Latilactobacillus sakei subsp. sakei DSM 20017 = JCM 1157: one gene and its partner. The protein of the gene in region 1 binds, or shares a complex with, the protein of each later gene. Links are inferred from orthologs where the notes say so. Each region holds a gene or a part of one and is shown on either strand. Other genes may lie near its edges.

Evidence for each region.
Region 2: the proteins of secY (region 1) and secG are in contact, whole or in part, in a crystal structure (PDB 5AWW), measured with the Thermus thermophilus proteins. The link is inferred for Latilactobacillus sakei subsp. sakei DSM 20017 = JCM 1157 from one-to-one orthologs. Residues at the interface, in WP_096411648.1 of Thermus thermophilus: Leu14, Gln16, Arg17, Phe20, Ile34, Pro35, Pro37, Ile72, Arg108, Arg109, Asn112, Gln113, Arg116, Ile117, Ile120, Pro145, Gly146, Trp147, Phe152, Phe155, Val156, Val159, Thr160, Val162, Ala163, Gly164, Ala166, Leu167, Trp170, Glu173; in WP_223903268.1 of Thermus thermophilus: Tyr5, Ile9, Tyr12, Leu13, Ala16, Leu19, Val20, Val23, Leu24, Gln26, Glu27, Pro28, Gln30, Gly31, Ala32, Asp34, Leu35, Met36, Gly37, Gly38, Ser39, Ala40, Asp41, Leu42, Phe43, Ala45, Arg46, Val48, Tyr53, Thr56.

Annotation. Positions count from the first base shown.
Region 1 is NZ_AP017929.1:713,187-716,511, reverse strand. What follows is about bases 1-2,997. They hold secY (preprotein translocase subunit SecY), read right to left. Parts: upstream 2,149-2,997; coding sequence 853-2,148; downstream 1-852. Other genes in these bases: rpsE (30S ribosomal protein S5), read right to left, coding at 2,818-2,997; rpmD (50S ribosomal protein L30), read right to left, coding at 2,618-2,803; rplO (50S ribosomal protein L15), read right to left, coding at 2,149-2,583; LEUCM_RS03585 (adenylate kinase), read right to left, coding at 143-799. Also shown: more of rpsE, read right to left, coding at 2,998-3,318. UniProt on the Bacillus subtilis protein: The central subunit of the protein translocation channel SecYEG. Consists of two halves formed by TMs 1-5 and 6-10.
Region 2 is NZ_AP017929.1:1,050,051-1,053,359, forward strand. What follows is about bases 276-3,256. They hold secG (preprotein translocase subunit SecG), read left to right. Parts: upstream 276-1,638; coding sequence 1,639-1,875; downstream 1,876-3,256. Other genes in these bases: LEUCM_RS05230 (ClC family H(+)/Cl(-) exchange transporter), read left to right, coding at 276-1,559; LEUCM_RS05240 (alpha/beta hydrolase), read left to right, coding at 1,988-2,746; rnr (ribonuclease R), read left to right, coding at 2,762-3,256. Also shown: more of LEUCM_RS05230, read left to right, coding at 1-275; more of rnr, read left to right, coding at 3,257-3,309. UniProt on the Bacillus subtilis protein: Involved in protein export. Participates in an early event of protein translocation.

The DNA of each region.
Region 1 (3,325 bases):
GAGCTCTCCGCACTCACCCTAGTGTCATACCGAGATATTATATCACAAGCATTAAATTTTTAAAAGCACTGAGTACTTAGTCATTAACAACAAGTCAGGCTTTTACGTGAATAATGACCTAAAAGATCACTTGAGTTGATGACTAGTCTTTAATGGTATCAAGTACTTTTTTAACGGCAGCGAACACGTCATCAATTTCTTGATTCCCATCTACCGTGTAAAGCAGGTTACGTTTTTCATAAAAATCAAGTAAAGGTGTATTCATTTCGATATTGACCTTTAAGCGATTCTTAACCGTTTCAGGTTTATCATCTTCTCGTTGGAAGAAGACGTGGCCGCCACAGCGATCACATGTGCCTTCCACTTGAGTTGGATGGTAAAGCTTATGGTACGTTGCACCACAAGTTTTACAAATGAAGCGACCAGATAAACGATCAGCCAAGATTTCAGGATCAACATCAATGTTGATCACACCATCTAAAGGTTTGTTCAATTTATCAGTGATCACTGCCAAAGCATCCGCTTGGTCAAGTGTCCGAGGAAATCCATCAAGAAGATAACCTACATTAGTATCTGCTTGTGAAAGACGTTCCTCGACAATTCCGTTTGTCACATCATCTGGTACCAATTCACCTTTGTCGATGAAGCCCTTAGCTTTAACACCAAGGTCTGTTTGATCTGCCATAGCAGCTCTAAACATATCACCAGTTGAGATGTGTGGAATATGATAAGCGTCAACAATCTTTTCAGCTTGTGTTCCCTTACCAGCGCCGGGAAGTCCCATTAACATGAGATTCATGCCTTTGCCTCCTATTTAAAACAAGGATTCAATACTTTTTAAACGATAATTGCTTATCGAATGAAGCCAACGTATTTCCGTTTCATGAGTAAACCTTCGAGTTGACGTGTGCTTTCAAGCGCCACACCAACGACGATTAGTAAACTAGTCCCACCTAAACCAATTGATTGAGGTAGACCACCGAGGTTTGCTGCTAATTGAGGTAATAATGCAATTACCCCTAAGAACAACGCACCGACAGTCGATAGTCGCATTAATACGCCGGAGAGATATTTCTCGGTACCTTTACCGGGCCAAACACCTGGGATATAACTCCCTTGTTTGGTCAAGTTCTCAGCAACTTTTTCAGGGTTAACCTGAACAAATGCGTAGAAGAAGGTAAAGAGAACAATGAGCACCGTGTAAACAATCGAACCTGTCACAGTTTGCATACTGAAGATGTCTGACATAACTTTGAACCAAGCATCTTCACCATGACTTGCCTGGAAGGCCATTAAGATTGTTTGAGGTGTCATAATAAATGAACTAGCAAAGATAACCGGAATCACACCAGCAACATTGACCTTTAGTGGTAAGTAACTGTTGTCACCTGCACCTGCTTCGCGACGTGTATATTGGATTGGAATCTTACGGTTCGCTTGTTGAACCCAAGTAACGAAAGTCACAATGACTAATACCGCTACGATTAAGCCAACAACGAACAAGATTCCTAACCACATTTCACCCTTAGAAGCATTCAAGACATGTTCCTTGATGATTTGATGAAGGCCACTTGGGAGGCGCGCAATGATACCCGCGAAGATAATCATTGAAACACCATTCCCTAAACCTTTATCAGTTATCTGTTCACCTAACCAAGTAATTAACATCGTACCACCCGTAAGGATGATCCCGATGCTAACGAAGGTCTTAATTCCTGGATCTTTAACCAAGCCCATTTGACTGAGTGAGTTAAAGCCAGCAGTAATCCCAATTGATTGAATAAACGCTAAGATGATCGTTAAGTAACGCGTCACTTGGTTAAGTTTACGTCTCCCAACTTCACCTTGCTTGCTCCATTCAACAAATTTAGGCACAATGTCCATTTGTAGTAATTGAACCACAATTTGGGCCGTGATGAATGGTGAAACCCCCATCGAGAAGATGGAGTAATTCGCCAAGCCACCACCACTAACAGTATCAAGTAAAGGAATCAAACCAGTTGATCCTAACTTGGTTAACGCGCCAGCGTTAACACCTGGTACTGTAATCTGTGCACCTAAACGATAAACGATCAAAACGCCTAAAGTGAACAAAATCTTACTACGGATTTCCTTGACTTTAAATGCGTTTCTTAGTGTTTTAAGCAATTAAATCACCTCAATTGAACCGCCAGCAGCTTCTACAGCAGCTTTTGCAGCTTCAGAATACTTGCTTACCTTAATGTTCAATTTTTTGTTTAATTCACCATTTGCTAATACTTTAACACCTGAAAGTTCGTTCTTAACAACACCTGCTTCGATTAATACAGTTGCTGTGATTTCTGTACCGTCTTCAAAACGATTTAAATCGTTAAGGTTAACGACAGCATATTCTTTGCGGTTGATGTTCTTGAAGCCGCGTTTTGGCATACGACGGAATAAAGGTATTTGCCCACCTTCAAAGCCTAAACGTACCTTACTACGAGCCTTTTGGCCTTTTTGTCCACGGCCAGCTGTTTTACCAGTACCTGAAGACGTACCACGACCGACACGCTTGCGAACATCGCGAGCACCTTCGTTAGGTTTCAATTCATGTAGTTTCATTATTGTGCGCACCTCCTTGCAATATATGTTGAAATTAGTCTTTAATTTCTTCGACTGTTACTAAATGTGCGAGTTTGAAAATCACACCGCGAGTTGCAGCATCATCTGGTTTGATTACAGAACTATTTACTCGGTTCAAGCCAAATTCTTTGACCATTTTACGTTGTTCTGGAAGACGATGAGCAGCACTTTTTCTTAAAGTAATCTTTAATTTAGCCATGTTCAGTTATCCTCCTAGTTTTGTAAGCTTTCTACAGAGATATTACGCAATTCTGCGATTTGTTCAGCAGTCTTCATACGAGTTAAACCGTCAATTGTGGCACGAATAACGTTGATAGCAGTTTTGCTACCCAATGTTTTACTTGTCACATCATCGATTCCTGCTAATTCCATGACGGCACGAACAGCGCCACCAGCGGCGATACCAGAACCTTCAACGGCTGGTTTTAATAGAACACGACCAGCGCCAAAGCGACCGATAACTTCATGAGGTAAGGTTGTACCAACCTTAGGCACATTGATTAGATTCTTTTTAGCGTCTTCAACGGCTTTACGAATAGCTTCAGGTACTTCTTGAGCTTTACCAGTACCGAAACCAACGTGACCGTTTTTATCACCAACGATTACGATAGCAGCAAAACGTAGACGACGTCCACCTTTAACAACTTTTGTAACACGGTTGATTGAAACAACGCGATCTTCTAAGTCTAAATGAGTTGGATCAATGTAAGTCATAAATGGT
Region 2 (3,309 bases), 340 kb from region 1 along the record:
TCAGACGTGCCAGCCGCTTTAATAAAACCCGCTTTGTTTTTATTTTAAAAGGGTTATTAGTCGGGGGTGTGACAGGCTTAGTAGTCAGTTTGTTTCGACTTGCGATTGAAAAAGGCTTAGCACTAACGATTAAGTTGTATCAAAGCTTGCATAGTCAACCACTTAACTGGTTGTGGATAATCGGTGCTAACTTGCTAATAGGCTTGGTTGTGGCGCAGCTATTGAAAAAAGAACCTAATATCAGTGGTTCGGGGATTCCCCAAGTGGAAGGGCAACTAGAAGGCGAATTTGAGCTAGCTTGTTGGTCGATTCTTTGGCGCAAATTTGTTGGTGGTATTTTAAGTATTGCGCCAGGCTTATTCCTAGGACGTGAAGGCCCCTCAATTCAATTAGGGGCGGCAGTCGGTCAAGGCGTAGCGGACCGCTTAGACGATCACGGCGCTGATCGCCGTATTTTAATCGCTGGTGGGGCGGCGGCTGGTTTATCGGCCGCTTTTAACGCACCAATTGCTGGAACCTTTTTCGTACTGGAAGAAATCTATCATAATTTTTCCCCACTTATTTGGCTAACCGCATTGACCAGTGCAATCGGGGCTAACTTCATCTCATTGAATTTTTTCGGATTAACGCCCACGTTGCACATTACGTATACACATAATTTACCGATTAATCAGTATTGGCATCTGATTCTTTTAGGGATTGTGCTCGGGTTGTTGGGCTACGTCTATCAAAAAACGTTGCTTTGGTTACCGCAGTTTTATAAGCGATTACCAGTGCCTAAATATTATTGGGGCTTATTGCCGTTAGTGCTTGTATTGCCCATCGGTTACTTTTGGCCAACGGTCTTAGGTGGCGGGAATGGTTTGATCACACAATTAGGCCAACAAGTGCCAACTTTAACCACGGTGGCATTGTTACTAGTTTTGCGGTTTGTTTTCTCAATGATTTCGTATGGTTCTGGCTTGCCAGGGGGGATCTTCTTGCCCATCTTGTCACTGGGCGCACTAATTGGGGCCGTCTATGGCTTAGTGATGGTCCAATTGGGCTGGTTAGCACCGGTTTATGTCCCTAATCTAATTATTTTTGCGATGGGTGGTTATTTTGCCGGCATCGGGAAAGCACCGTTTACGGCGATTTTATTGGTAACCGAAATGGTCGGGACACTCACCCATTTAATGCCGTTGGCGATTTTATCGTTAGTCGCGTATGTCGTGGTTGATTTGATGGGTGGCGCACCGATTTATGCGTCGTTATTACAACGCCTAATTGGCCAACCCAAAACCGATATGGCACAATTTAAAGATCGTTTGGAAGTACCGATTTTTGCCGGGGCACCATTGGAAGATCATCAAGTCCGCGATGTTGCTTGGCCGGAAACTTGTTTATTAATTGCCGTGCGGCGCGGCGAAACGGAATTGATTCCGCATGGTGATACGCTGATTCGCGCGGGTGACACCTTGGTCATTTTAACCGATCATCACTTACGAGCAACCGTGCGGCGACAGATTGAAGCCGCTGCCCAAACCTTAAAAAAAGCGGATGAGAATCTCGTGAAATAATTGATAAAAAAGTGGTGATTAACTACTTTTTATGCTAAAGTATTAAAAGACAGTGTAGATAGAAAGGTAGGGAGTTAGGTTGGAAAATCTTATCCTGAACTTATTATTAATCGATTCAATCTTGATTGTGATAGCAGTCATGATGCAACCAAGTAAACAACAAGATGCATTGAGTGCTTTATCAGGTGGATCTGGTGACTTATTTGGTAAGCAAAAGGCTAGAGGATTTGAAGCCTTCATGCAGAAGGTAACAGTGGTCCTCGGAACTTTATTTTTCGTCTTTGCAATTGCATTAGTTTATTTATCATCACACTAAAGCAAGTAGGACGGATCGAATTCTAATAAGAACGTTGATGCGGTCTCCTGTTCAAATAGCAGGAGACCTTTTTAAATGAATTAAATCGGTCAAGTACTGGAGGCGGGTTTGAATGCAGTATCGGTTACCACAACCTTACTATTATGATAGTGGCCCTGTTGGCGTGGTGTTATTGCACGCTTATACAGGAAGTGCCAATGATGTTCATATGATGGGCCGTTTTTTAGAGAAACAGCAAATCAGTGTACTTGCACCGCATTTTACGGGGCATGCCACTTTTGAACCACTTGATATCTTAGAAGAAGGTAGTGTCCAAGCTTGGTGGGCGGATACAACGGCTGCCATTCAGAAGTTACAAGTTGCTGCCAAGAAACCACTATTTGTTTTTGGGTTGTCATTGGGTGGATTGTTCGCGATGCGCGCAATCGAAACGATGCCAGCGGTGATTGGTGGTGGCATTTTTAGCGCGCCAGTACTAGAAGGACCGACTGATAAATTAGAACCGCTATTTCTGGGTTATGCGCAACGCCTTTATCAGATGGCTGAAAAAACGGCCGCTGATCAAGCCGTTCAATTGGCCAAGATTAAGCAACAGTTACCACAACAACTACAAGCAATCGCTGATTTTAGCGCGTTAGTCACCGCCGATTTAGATCAGATTGGTGATAAGCCAGCCTTTATCGGTCAAGGTGGTCAAGATCAAGTGATTGATCCTAATGGCGCATCAGTATTAAAACAACGCTTAGGAGCACAACAAACACCAGTTGATTATCACTGGTATGACAATGCCGGTCACGTGATTACAGTCGATCGGGCACACCACCAATTAGAAACAGATGTTGAAGCATTTATTAAACGTTATGAGAAATAAGAAAGAGGTGTTGATTTGACACAAGTTGACCAAATGAAAGCTGCCATCCTAGCCATTTTTGCAGCAGATGAAACGCAACAATTAAACGTATCAGAAATCAGTGAACGAATCGGTGTGGCCGGCTCACAAGGATTCAAAGATTTAGTGAAAGTATTAGCCGAATTAGAAGGGGACAAACACCTTTTAATGGATGATGCCGGTAAATTCAGATTACCAGCTAGCCAACGCTTAGTCGAAGGGGTTTTCCACGCCAACGATCGAGGCTTTGGTTTCGTCTCAATGGTTGATAAAGAACCAAGCGATCCAGATATTTTTATCGCACCACCAAACACAAACTTCGCAATGAATGGTGACACTGTTGAAGTGGCCATCATCAAAGAAGCAGAAGAAAACAGCCGCCGCGGTCCTGAAGGAAAAGTGGCTAAAGTGATTACGCGGGGGATTGAAGAAATCGTCGGCGAATTCATGCCTTATTCAGATATCCAAAAAGAAAAAACAGGCTTGATTGGTTACATTCAAAGCCATGCTAAAAAATTAAGCAGCTATTTAATTTACTTAACAGA